Regions from separate parts of the Pseudomonas sp. TH04 genome, predicted to be linked through region 1. Evidence: predicted binding sites of a transcription regulator. Region 1 holds the regulator's gene; the other holds the start of a gene.
What was found. The regulator FliA, encoded in region 1, starts transcription of late flagellar genes. The targets are predictions, from matches to a motif close to CTAAAGTTTNNNNNNNNNNNGCCGNTAA.
Positions count from the first base shown of each region.

Region 2: flgM (flagellar biosynthesis anti-sigma factor FlgM) is a predicted target of FliA. The motif match lies at 3,905-3,932, and genes of this name have one in related genera.

Region 1 covers NZ_JAEKEA010000001.1:5,484,146-5,490,031, forward strand. The annotation lists gene flhF (flagellar biosynthesis protein FlhF) at 1-917, shown strand, start outside; gene fleN (flagellar synthesis regulator FleN) at 1,025-1,858, shown strand; gene fliA (RNA polymerase sigma factor FliA) at 1,855-2,595, shown strand; gene JFT85_RS24710 (chemotaxis response regulator CheY) at 2,767-3,141, shown strand; gene JFT85_RS24715 (protein phosphatase CheZ) at 3,160-3,948, shown strand; gene JFT85_RS24720 (chemotaxis protein CheA) at 3,960-5,886, shown strand, end outside.
Region 2 covers NZ_JAEKEA010000001.1:5,067,592-5,073,477, forward strand. The annotation lists gene JFT85_RS22850 (hypothetical protein) at 1-59, opposite strand, end outside; gene JFT85_RS22855 (MFS transporter) at 726-2,117, shown strand; gene JFT85_RS22860 (flagellar brake protein) at 2,179-2,928, opposite strand; gene JFT85_RS22865 (flagella synthesis protein FlgN) at 3,025-3,495, opposite strand; gene flgM (flagellar biosynthesis anti-sigma factor FlgM) at 3,544-3,867, opposite strand; gene flgA (flagellar basal body P-ring formation chaperone FlgA) at 4,010-4,774, opposite strand; gene JFT85_RS22880 (chemotaxis protein CheV) at 4,857-5,789, shown strand; gene cheR (protein-glutamate O-methyltransferase CheR) at 5,834-5,886, shown strand, end outside.

The sequences.
Region 1 (5,886 bases):
TTGAACTCAATGGCCTGCGTGAGCTGCTCGAAGTGCAGCTGGGCTCGCTGGCCTGGAACCAACTGCAAGGCAGCAAACCGCACCAGGCCAACCTGTGGCGTCGCCTGCAACGTATCGGCCTGTCCGGCCCGTTGTCCCGCGACCTGTTGGCACTGACCGCTGAAGTCGAAGAACCTCGCCAGGCCTGGCGCATGTTGCTGGCGCACCTGGCACGCATGATCGCCACCCCGGAAATCGAACCGCTGGAAGAGGGCGGTGTGATCGCCATGGTCGGCCCGGCCGGCATGGGCAAGACCACCACCCTGGCCAAGCTGGCCGCGCGTTATGTGCTCAAGTACGGCGCGCAGAATATCGCGCTGGTGAGCATGGACAGCTACCGTATTGGCGCTCAGGAACAGCTTAAGACCCTGGGCCGTATCCTCAACGTGTCGGTGACCCACGTCGACGCAGGCCAGTCCCTGGCCAATGCGCTCGACCCGTTGCTGCGCAAGCGCGTGGTGCTGATCGACACGGCTGGCCTGCAAGCCAGTGACCCGGCATTGCGCATGCAGTTGGAAAGCCTGGCGGGACGTGGCATCAAGTCAAAAAATTACCTGGTGCTTGCAACCACCAGCCAGAAACAGGTTCTTACCGCTGCCTACCACAGCTACAAACGTTGCGGCCTGGCGGGTTGCATTCTGACCAAGCTCGACGAAACTGCGAGCCTGGGTGAAGTGTTGAGCCTGGCTATCAGTCATGAATTACCGGTTGCCTACCTGACCGACGGGCCGCGGATCCCGGATGATTTACATCTGCCGCGCCGTCATCAGTTGGTCAGCCGTGCTGTCAGCGTGCAAATGCAAGAAGAGCCTAGCGAGGAAGCGATGGCCGACATGTTCGCCGACCTTTACCACAACCCCGCAAAACGGGTGGGTTGAAGGGCAGGATGAACACCGTGAAAAGTATCTACATCGATGGTCTGCAAGCGATTCACGCGGCCAAGCCATGTAGCCTGCGTCTAAGCAAGACAAGGTAAAGAAATAAAATGGGCAGCATGCATCCCGTACAGGTGATCGCGGTGACCGGCGGCAAAGGTGGCGTCGGAAAAACTAACGTGTCAGTGAATTTGTCCCTGGCCCTGGCAGAGCTTGGCCGTCGCGTCATGCTGCTGGATGCTGACCTGGGGCTGGCGAACGTCGACGTTCTGCTGGGGCTGACACCCAAACACACCCTTGCCGATGTGATCGAGGGCCGCTGCGAGCTGCGCGATGTGCTGCTGCAAGGCCCCGGTGGCATTCGCATCGTGCCGGCGGCCTCGGGCACCCAGAGCATGGTGCATCTGAGCCCGGCGCAGCACGCCGGCTTGATCCAGGCGTTCAGTGACATCGGCGACAACCTCGACGTGCTGGTGATCGACACCGCCGCCGGGATCGGCGAGTCCGTGGTCAGCTTCGTGCGCGCCGCCCAGGAAGTGCTGCTGGTGGTCTGCGATGAGCCCACCTCCATCACCGACGCCTACGCCCTGATCAAACTGCTCAATCGTGACTACGGCATGAACCGCTTCCGGGTGCTGGCCAACATGGCCCAAAGCCCGCAGGAAGGGCGAAACCTGTTCGCCAAGTTGACCAAGGTCACGGATCGTTTCCTCGATGTCGCCTTACAATACGTCGGCGCAGTTCCCTATGACGAGTGTGTGCGCAAGGCTGTGCAAAAGCAGCGTGCAGTCTATGAAGCATTCCCTCGTTCGAAGTGCGCATTGGCGTTCAAGGCAATTGCCCAGAAGGTCGATACTTGGCCGTTGCCCGCCAACCCGCGTGGGCATCTGGAGTTTTTCGTCGAGCGATTGGTGCATCAGACGAGCGCAGGACCGGTGCTATGACAGCCAGCGGCTATAACCTTTACAAAAACTCGGCGCGTGACAGCCAGGGCGAATTGATCGAGCGCTATGCGCCCCTGGTCAAGCGCATTGCCTATCACTTGCTGGCGCGCCTGCCTGCCAGTGTGCAGGTTGAAGACCTTATCCAGGCCGGTATGATCGGCCTGCTCGAAGTGTCGACCAAATACGACGCGAGCAAAGGTGCGAGTTTCGAGACGTACGCGGGTATCCGTATCCGTGGTGCGATGCTCGATGAAGTGCGTAAAGGGGATTGGGCGCCGCGTTCGGTACACCGCAACACGCGAATGGTCAGTGACGCAATTCGTGCAATTGAAGCAAAAACCGGTCGTGACGCTAAAGATCATGAAGTTGCGGCCGAACTCCAATTGAGTCTCGACGATTACTACGGGATTTTGAACGATACCTTGGGCAGCCGCCTGTTCAGTTTCGACGACCTGTTGCAGGACGGCGAACACGAAGGGCTGCACGAGGACGGCGCGAGTGCACATCTCGAACCGTCGCGCGACCTGGAAGATGAACGTTTCCAGGGTGCGTTGGCGGAAGCGATTGCCAATTTGCCTGAGCGTGAGCGACTGGTGTTGGCGCTGTACTACGACGAAGAGCTGAACCTCAAGGAAATCGGTGAGGTCCTGGGGGTCAGCGAATCGCGTGTCAGCCAGCTGCATAGCCAGTGCGCAGCCCGCTTGCGGGGGCGATTGGGAGAGTGGCGCGCGCGCTGACAGGCAGTGTGGGGATACTGCAGCGCAATTAGGCGAAGGGTGAAGAGCCTTTCGCGGGTTCGTTCCGTGGTACCCCTGGCAGTCCTTTTTGTGTAACGCCTGTTGATTGAAATGGCGCGTCCAGGTGCTGGGCGCGTTTAAGACTGCTTGGAGGTCGAATTGGACAAGAACATGAAAATCCTCATCGTTGATGACTTCTCAACGATGCGGCGGATCATAAAAAACCTGTTGCGTGACCTTGGGTTCACCAACACGGTCGAGGCGGATGACGGCCTGACGGCGATTCCGATCCTCAACAGCGGGAGCATCGACTTTCTGGTAACCGACTGGAACATGCCGGGCATGACCGGCATCGACTTGCTGCGTCACGTGCGCGCCGATGAAAAACTGCGCAGCCTGCCTGTGCTGATGGTGACCGCCGAAGCCAAGCGTGAACAGATCATCGAAGCCGCCCAAGCCGGGGTTAACGGTTACGTGGTTAAGCCATTCACTGCGTTGGCCTTGAAAGAGAAGATCGAAAAAATCTTCGAACGCATCCACGGCTGATGCCACCACGGGGGAGCTATGGAGCATAAAGAATCATCGCAGGCTGACTTTGAGTCGACCCTGAAAAAGCATGCTCACCAGTTGGTCGAAAGCCTTGAAAGAGGCCAGTTCGGCGACGCGGTGCAGTTGATCCATGAGCTTAACCAGACCCGTGACCGCGGCCTGTACCAGGAAGTGGGCAAGCTCACACGCGAGCTGCACAGTGCAATCGTCAATTTTCAGATTGACCCGCACATGCCCCAGGCCGAAGAAATCTCGCAAATCACCGATGCCACCGAACGCCTGTCCTATGTGGTCAGGCTGACTGAGGCGGCGGCCAACCGCACCATGGACCTGGTGGAAAACGCCACGCCCCTGGTCAATGGCATGGCGACCGAAGCGCAGGCCCTCAGCGTTGACTGGGGCCGTTTCATGCGTCGGGAAGTGGGGGCTGAGGAGTTTCGTGAGTTGGCGCGGCGCGTCGACGCTTTTCTGTCGCGCAGCGACGAGGAAAACCGCACGGTTGCCAGCAACCTCAATGACATTCTGCTGGCCCAGGATTACCAGGACCTCACCGGTCAGGTGATCAAGCGCGTGACCCAATTGGTCACCGAAGTGGAAAGCAACTTGCTCAAATTGGTGCTCATGGCTGGCCAAGTTGATCGTTTTGCCGGCATCGAACATGACCGCGAAGCGATCCTCTCGGAAAAAGATCCACAAAAACATCTCGCCAAGGGTGAAGGTCCGCAGATTCATGCCGATAAACGTGAAGACGTTATGTCAGGTCAGGATGACGTAGATGACCTGTTATCCAGTTTAGGCTTCTAAGGAGCACCCACATGAGCTTCGGCGCCGATGAAGAAATCCTTCAGGATTTCCTTGTAGAGGCCGGCGAAATTTTAGAGCAACTGTCCGAACAACTGGTCGAGCTGGAAAGCCGCCCGGATGATGCGAACCTGCTCAATGCAATTTTTCGCGGTTTTCACACTGTAAAAGGGGGCGCCGGCTTCCTCCAGCTCCATGAGCTGGTGGAGTGCTGTCACATCGCCGAGAACGTATTCGACATCCTGCGCAAGGGTGAGCGGCACGTCGACTCGGAACTGATGGACGTGATTCTCGAAGCACTGGATGCGGTCAACGGCATGTTCAGTGAAGTGCGCGAACGTGCACCGATCACCGCCGCCACGCCGGAACTGCTGGCCGCCCTGGCGCGCCTGGCAGAACCTGCCGACACCTCGGTTGCGCCGGTGGTGGAAGCAGCGCCTGTGGCCGAACCGGAACCGGAAGCGGACGTGACGGACAGCGAGTTCGAGCAGTTGCTCAACTCCCTCAGTGCGGTGAAGGCTGAAGCTGAAGCCCCCCAAGCAGTCGCGCCGCCTGCAACGCCGACCAGCGAAGACATTACCGACGCTGAATTCGAGTCCCTGCTCGACCAGTTGCATGGCAAAGGCCAGTTCGCTGCCGATGCCGTGGCACCTGCGGCTACGCCGCAGGCTCCGGCTGCCAGCGCCAGCACCGACATTACCGACGACGAATTTGAGGCATTGCTCGACCAGTTGCATGGCAAAGGCACCTTTGCGGCCGAAGCTTTGCCGGAAGTCGCGGCCACGGCCACGGCCTCGGCGGCCGCTGCCGTGCCTGCCACGCCTGCCACACCTGCCGCCGCCAGCGCAGAACCTGCCGCTGACGGGCTGATTTCCGATCACGAATTCGAAGCCTTGTTGGACGAATTGCACGGCAAGGGCAAGTTCTCCGAAGTGCCCCCGGCTGCTGCGGCGACCGCCACCCCAGTGGCGGCCAAACCTGCGCCTGCCAAACCTGCCGCACCGGCGGCCGCCAAACCTGCTCCAGCGCCTGCAGCCGCCCCGGCGCCTGCACGTGCCGCAGCGGCACCGGTGGCCGAGAAACCGGTCAGTGAAGCCGAAACCACCGTGCGCGTGGATACCGCGCGCCTGGACGACATCATGAACATGGTCGGCGAACTGGTACTGGTGCGTAACCGCCTGGTGCGCCTGGGCCTGAACAGCGGCGATGAGGCCATGCAGAAGGCCGTGTCGAACCTCGACGTGGTCACTGCCGACTTGCAGACCGCAGTGATGAAAACGCGGATGCAGCCGATCAAGAAAGTCTTCGGCCGCTTCCCGCGCCTGGTTCGCGACCTGGCTCGCCAGCTCAAGAAAGAAATCAACCTGGAACTGGTGGGTGAAGAAACCGACCTCGACAAAAACCTTGTCGAGGCCCTGGCCGACCCGCTGGTCCACTTGGTGCGCAACGCTGTCGACCACGGCGTCGAAACCCCGGAAGAGCGCGAAGCCTCGGGCAAGTCCCGCAACGGCAAGGTGATTCTGGCGGCGGAGCAAGAAGGCGATCACATCCTGCTGTCGATTACCGATGACGGCAAAGGCATGGACCCGGCGATTCTGCGCAATATCGCCGTCAAGCGTGGCGTGATGGACAAGGACGCCGCCGACCGCCTGACCGACACCGAGTGCTACAACCTGATCTTCGCCCCGGGCTTCTCGACCAAGACCGAGATTTCCGACGTGTCCGGGCGTGGCGTCGGCATGGACGTGGTGAAGACCAAGATCAGCCAGCTCAACGGCTCGATCAATATCTACTCGACCAAGGGCCAGGGCTCCAAGATCGTCATCAAGGTGCCGTTGACCTTGGCGATCATGCCGACCCTGATGGTGATGCTGGGCAACCAGGCGTTCGCTTTCCCGCTGGTCAACGTCAACGAAATCTTCCACCTCGACCTGTCGCGCA
Region 2 (5,886 bases), 420 kb from region 1:
TCGACCCTGAAGCTTGAGGCGAAACCTGCTCTGTTATGAAACTCGACGAGATAAGGCACGCTATTTTCCTTTCATAAGTTTGGGTGTTTCTTAATCGTCATATCTCGCCTCTTCCAAGACGAAATGACGACAGCATGAGCATTGCTGTAGGTGCACGAACCAGCACCCGCCCGGCGCATCACGCGGGGTTGGTTCTGAGCCGTTTTCTCATGGTCGCCAAGCAAAACGCAGGACAACGCTCATAATCTGAAACGTTGTGATCGCGGAGCCGTCCATGGGAGGTATTTCCTTTAGTCATTGCTAGCAGAACGAGTAGCGATATCCCTGCCATCGCTACTCGATTACGAGGCTAGCCGTCTTTCACGAATGCGCGCCTTGGTGACTAGACTCGTTGGCTATAAAGGGGTGACCAAGACAAGGAATCGAACCGGCCGTGGGGCGCCAGATTCGTGGCTCCTCTAAAAAGTCCCGCGCAGATTGCTCTGGCGGGGCTTTTTTGTGCGTGCTTGACGAACACCGGTCGAACCTTGCCGGTGATCAGCGTTCACAGCAGGTGCGTGGTTATTTATCGCAACCTTTGTACCTTGCAACCGGCCAGGCAGCGTCTGAGCTATTAAGCAAAATATTCCCGGAAAACAGCCTTTATCGCCTGTCCGGGCCTGGTAACACCGGACTATCATTCCGATAGCCCTGTCCCTCACTGCAAGGAGCCGCTCGGAACGCCGATGCGCCAAATCTGGAAATCTTTTCGAGCCCTTTATTTCGCCTCCTTGATGATGTTGATCGGGTCCGGCCTGCTCAGTACTTACCTCGCCTTGCGCCTGGCGGCCGACCATGTCGACAGCTTATGGGTGGGTGCGCTTATGGCAGCCAACTACTTTGGCCTGGTGCTGGGTGGCAAGATCGGTCACCGCCTGATCGCCCGGGTCGGGCACATTCGTGCATATGCCACCTGCGCCGGGATTGTCGGTGCGGCGGTGCTCGGGCATGGCCTGATCAACTGGCTGCCGGCCTGGATCGTGCTGCGGATGATTGTGGGTCTGGGCATGATGTGCCAATACATGGTCATCGAAAGCTGGCTCAACGAGCAGGCGGATGCCAAGCAGCGAGGCGTGGTGTTCAGCGGCTATATGATCGCGTCCTACCTGGGGTTGGTGTTGGGTCAGTTGATCCTGGTGATGCACCCCGAGCTCGGTCTTGAATTGCTGATGCTGGTCGCTTTGTGCTTTGCGTTGTGCCTGGTGCCCGTGGCCATGACGCGACGGATTCACCCAGCGCCCCTGCATCCCGCCCCGATGGAGCCGCGCTTCTTTATCAAGCGGGTGCCACAGTCGCTCAGTACGGTTTTGGGCGCGGGGTTGATCGTGGGTTCGTTCTACGGTTTGGCGCCGCTCTACGCCTCACAGCAGGGGCTGACCACTGAGCAGGTCGGTCTGTTTATGGGTAGCTGCATTTTCGCCGGTCTGCTGGTGCAATGGCCGTTGGGCTGGTTGTCGGACCGATATGACCGGGCCTTGTTGATTCGCTGCTTTGCCTTGTGTCTGGCGGTGGCGGCGTTGCCGTTGGCGGTGATGACCCACGTGCCTTTGGAAGTGCTGTTCGTGGCTGGGTTCTTGTGTTCGCTGGTGCAATTCTGCCTGTACCCGCTGGCGGTAGCGTTTTCCAACGACCATGTTGAGGGTGATCGCCGAGTGTCGCTGACGGCCATGTTGCTGGTGACTTACGGGGTTGGTGCGAGTGTCGGGCCACTCTTGGCCGGTGTGGTCATGAAGCTGTTCGGCAGCCACATGCTGTATGCGTTTTTCAGTCTGTGTGCGTTGATTCTGGTCTGGCGTATCCGGCCGAAAGCGGTGACCAACCTGCATCAGGTGGATGATGCGCCACTGCACCACGTGGCGATGCCCGACAGCATGTCCAGCTCGCCGCTGGTCGCGTGCCTGGACCCTCGCGTGGACGAGGCGGTGGTGCAGGAGCAGATGCAGACCGTGGTGCCTGACCCGGAACCGGAGCCTGAAGCGGATCCGCAGTCGCCAGCCGATGAACCGGCGTTCGAAGGGCCGCCGGAGCCGCTGGGCCCAGACGACCATCCTCACGATCTGAGCAGGGCGCGCCCCTGATAGCAAAAACGGGCAGATCCCATCAGGATCTGCCCGTTTTTTTTGCCGCGATCGTTAAGGCTTAAAAATCGTCGTCCTTGTCGAACCGCCGCGCTTCGCGCTGTAGCTGGTACACAAAACGTTCCACCTGGCGCTGCACCAGCCCGCTCATGTTGTGGAAGCGCACGCCGGCGAAGGTGGTGTTGATCTTGTCTTCGAAGTGCAGGTAACGCAGTTCGACGGAAGTGGTCATGCTGCCGAAGGGCAGGGCGGCGATAAAGCGGTCATAGACCTGACCCAGCTGCAGGCGTTCGGAAATATCCCCTTCAAAGCGCAACTTGCAGCCAGTGGCGGATATATCCAGCAACTTGCCGCTGATGGGCGCCTTGAGTTTTTCGCCACCCAGTTCGATGTTGACCAGTTGCGCCAGCTTCAACGCGGCCCGGAAGGCATTGCGGCGCTGATGGTAGACCACCTCGGCAGGCATGCTGCCGGTGTAGATGCGATGGCCGTCTTTTTCGCTGATGGTCAGCGTGCCGTTGCTTTCCCAAGCGACGCGCACACCTTCATGGAAGCCTTCGATACGGAACGGCTCACCATTCTCGAGATAACGTTCACCGTCACGGGGGATCATTTCGTCCAGCGCCAGTGTCTTGCTGTCCCGGTCAACGGCCACCAGGTAGCTCTGGAAGCGCTGACTGCGTTCGTGGAAGGTGATGATCAGCGGATCATGACTCTCTTGCAGCATCCGTAATGTGCTGGCGATTTCCAGAGGCGTGGTGAGCACCTTGGGTGGCTGCGGAGCATCTTCCGCATTAAGGGCGTTGAACACGGTTCTTCCATCTCCAGACAAAATACGACTACACGCAAGAACCGGCATTTTGCCAGCATGTTGCGCGCCTTGGATAGGGCGCGCTGTAAACCGGCGTCAGGCTTGGCTGCGGGTGCTTGGCTTGACCAGACGTGAGGTGGAACCTTGGGCGTTATAAAGCGCCGGAGGTTCTCCACCGTGAAGTATACGCAGCTGGTTGGCGGTCGTAGCTTGCTGAAGCTGGATCGACTGGCCATTGAGCAGGTTGGCTTCCTGGCACTGGGCGAGTAACTGATTGAGTGCGGTGCTCTGCGCCAGCAACTGATCGCCAACCGAAGAATGGCTGGCCAGTTGTGCGAGGCCGTCGTGATCAGCCGGCAGGCCAAGGCTGATGAGAATTTCGCTGCGCTTCTTGCCATGCTGCTCCAGCAGCACGATCAGCGACTGCTTGCGCGCCAGAATTTCTTCCAGCAAGCGCATGTCCCGGCCGTACAGGGCCAGGGATTCTTCTTTGAGCAGCTCGAGCAACTGTTGCGTCGGCGCCAGATCATCAATGATCAGTTGGAGCAAATGTTCGTCGTGGTGCATGGCTGGCCTTGGGGTTTAAGCGTCCAAAAGCCCTGCGCAGGCCTTTGCCTAGCGCTCGGCTTCGAAGTTAAGCAGCTTGCTGGCTACACGGTTGCTGTCGACTTTATAGCTGCCATCGGCGACCGCCTGCTTCAATTCGGCCACGCGGGCTTTATTGACAACGGGTTGATCGCGCAGCGAGTCAGTGACCTTCTGCAACTGTTGAGCCTCATTGCTCAGGTGTACCGATTCCCCACTCTGGCTGGCGCCGGCCTGTTCTGCCTTGGCGGGCAGGGGCTGGGCTTTGGCCTCTACGCTGTCCTTGGCACCACTGGTGCGCGTATTGCCGGGCAAAGCCGGGGTGTTATTCAAACGACTGAAATCAATGACCATGATAAAAAAACCTCTGGGTATTTGGACGCTTGCCATGTTTTCGGCCATACCCGAACAAACTTTAGGTTCGATTGACAATAAACCTGCACAGGCCGACATCCAACGCACAGTGTAGGAAAAGCTGGCGTTTGATACCAGTGATCTATAACGCCACCTCAACTTGGCCTGGTGCAGTCACCTGCGCCTTGATGACACGGTTGGAATTGAGGTTCTTGACTCGAATCTGTTCGCTCATGCCGCCGTTGGACAGCGCCTCGCCCGGCATCTTGACGGTCAGCCCGCCACTGCTGGCGGAAATCACCACCTGGTCGCCCTTGCGAATCACTTCAGCCTGTTCCAGGTGGACCAATGTGATGACCTGATCGGTCACCATTGGTCGGGTCAGTTTTTGCCCGACCGCCTGATCCAGCGAGGTGAGGTAGCCCTGATTGATCAGGCTGATATCCCGTTCGCGCAGGGCGACGTCTTCAAAACCGATGATACCCGTGCGTTTGAGCGGGCGAGTGACCACCACGACATCGCGAAACAGTTTGACCTGTGCCGGCACGAACACGGTCCAGGGCGATGCACCTTCGCAGCGCACCTTTACCGTCACGCGGCCGATGGGCTGGGCGGGGCTTTCCAGTGAGGCCGTCAATTCCTTGTCGCACATTGGCATGCGCAGGCGCGGGTCTAACGGGTTGACTTGGATTTCATAACGCCCAGGTGTCTGTGTGGTCGCCAGATAATCTTCTACAGTGAACTCAAGAAAGCCTTGAGTGACGCCGATAAGGAGATCAGGCAAGGTGACGTTATCTGCACGTGCCGTGACGCCCGAGCCCAAGGCGAGCAGTGCCATCGAGACGCAGAGCAATCTGCTATACCGTGGGAGGCGAAGGCGTCGGGAAACTGTCGTTATAAGGTTCATAAATCAATAAATAGCAAAGCTCGTGCCGTTTAGTGTTGGGTACGCGTCGTACCCCCAAAGGTTTTAGCGTAGGAGTCTGGGCATGGCAGGAGTAATGGATTCAGTAAACCAGCGCACACAGCTGGTAGGGCAGAATCGCCTGGAGTTGTTGCTTTTCCGCCTGGATGGCAAACAGCTGTACGGCATCAATGTGTTTAAAGTGCGGGAAGTGTTGCAGTGCCCCAAGCTCACCATAATGCCCAAATCCAGCCCTGTGGTCTGCGGCGTGGCCAACATTCGTGGCGCGACCATACCGATTCTTGACTTGGCCCTGGCCACGAGTTCCGCCGGTCTGCAGGACCGCGAGAACCCGTTCGTGATCATCACCGAGTACAACACCAAGACCCAGGGTTTCCTGGTGCGCTCGGTGGAGCGCATCGTCAACATGAACTGGGAGGAGATCCATCCGCCACCCAAGGGCACCGGGCGCGATCACTACCTCACGGCGGTGACGCGGGTCGATAACCAGTTGGTGGAAATTATCGACGTGGAGAAGATCCTCGCCGAAGTGGCCCCTACCTCGGAATCGATTTCGGTGGGTGTCGTGGACGCCGAGACCGCGCACAAGGCGATTTCCCTGCGTGTGCTCACGGTGGATGACTCCTCGGTGGCACGCAAACAGGTGAGCCGCTGCCTGCAAACCGTCGGTGTTGAAGTGGTGGCGCTCAACGATGGTCGCCAGGCCCTGGATTACCTGCGCAAGCTGGTGGATGAAGGCAAGAAGCCGGAAGAAGAATTCTTGATGATGATTTCCGACATCGAGATGCCAGAAATGGACGGCTATACCCTGACGGCCGAGATACGTAACGATCCACGCATGCAAAAATTGCATATCATCCTGCATACTTCGTTGTCGGGCGTATTCAATCAGGCGATGGTCAAGAAAGTCGGTGCCGATGACTTTTTGGCCAAATTCCGTCCTGATGACCTGGCATCCCGGGTTGTCGACCGGATCAAGGCAGCAGATCACAGCTAGGAGGATTTCCTCCTGGCGGTCACACGATTTAAGAGGCGGTATCATTGTCTACGGGTAATTTGGATTTCGAACAGTTCCGGGTCTTCCTGGAAAAAGC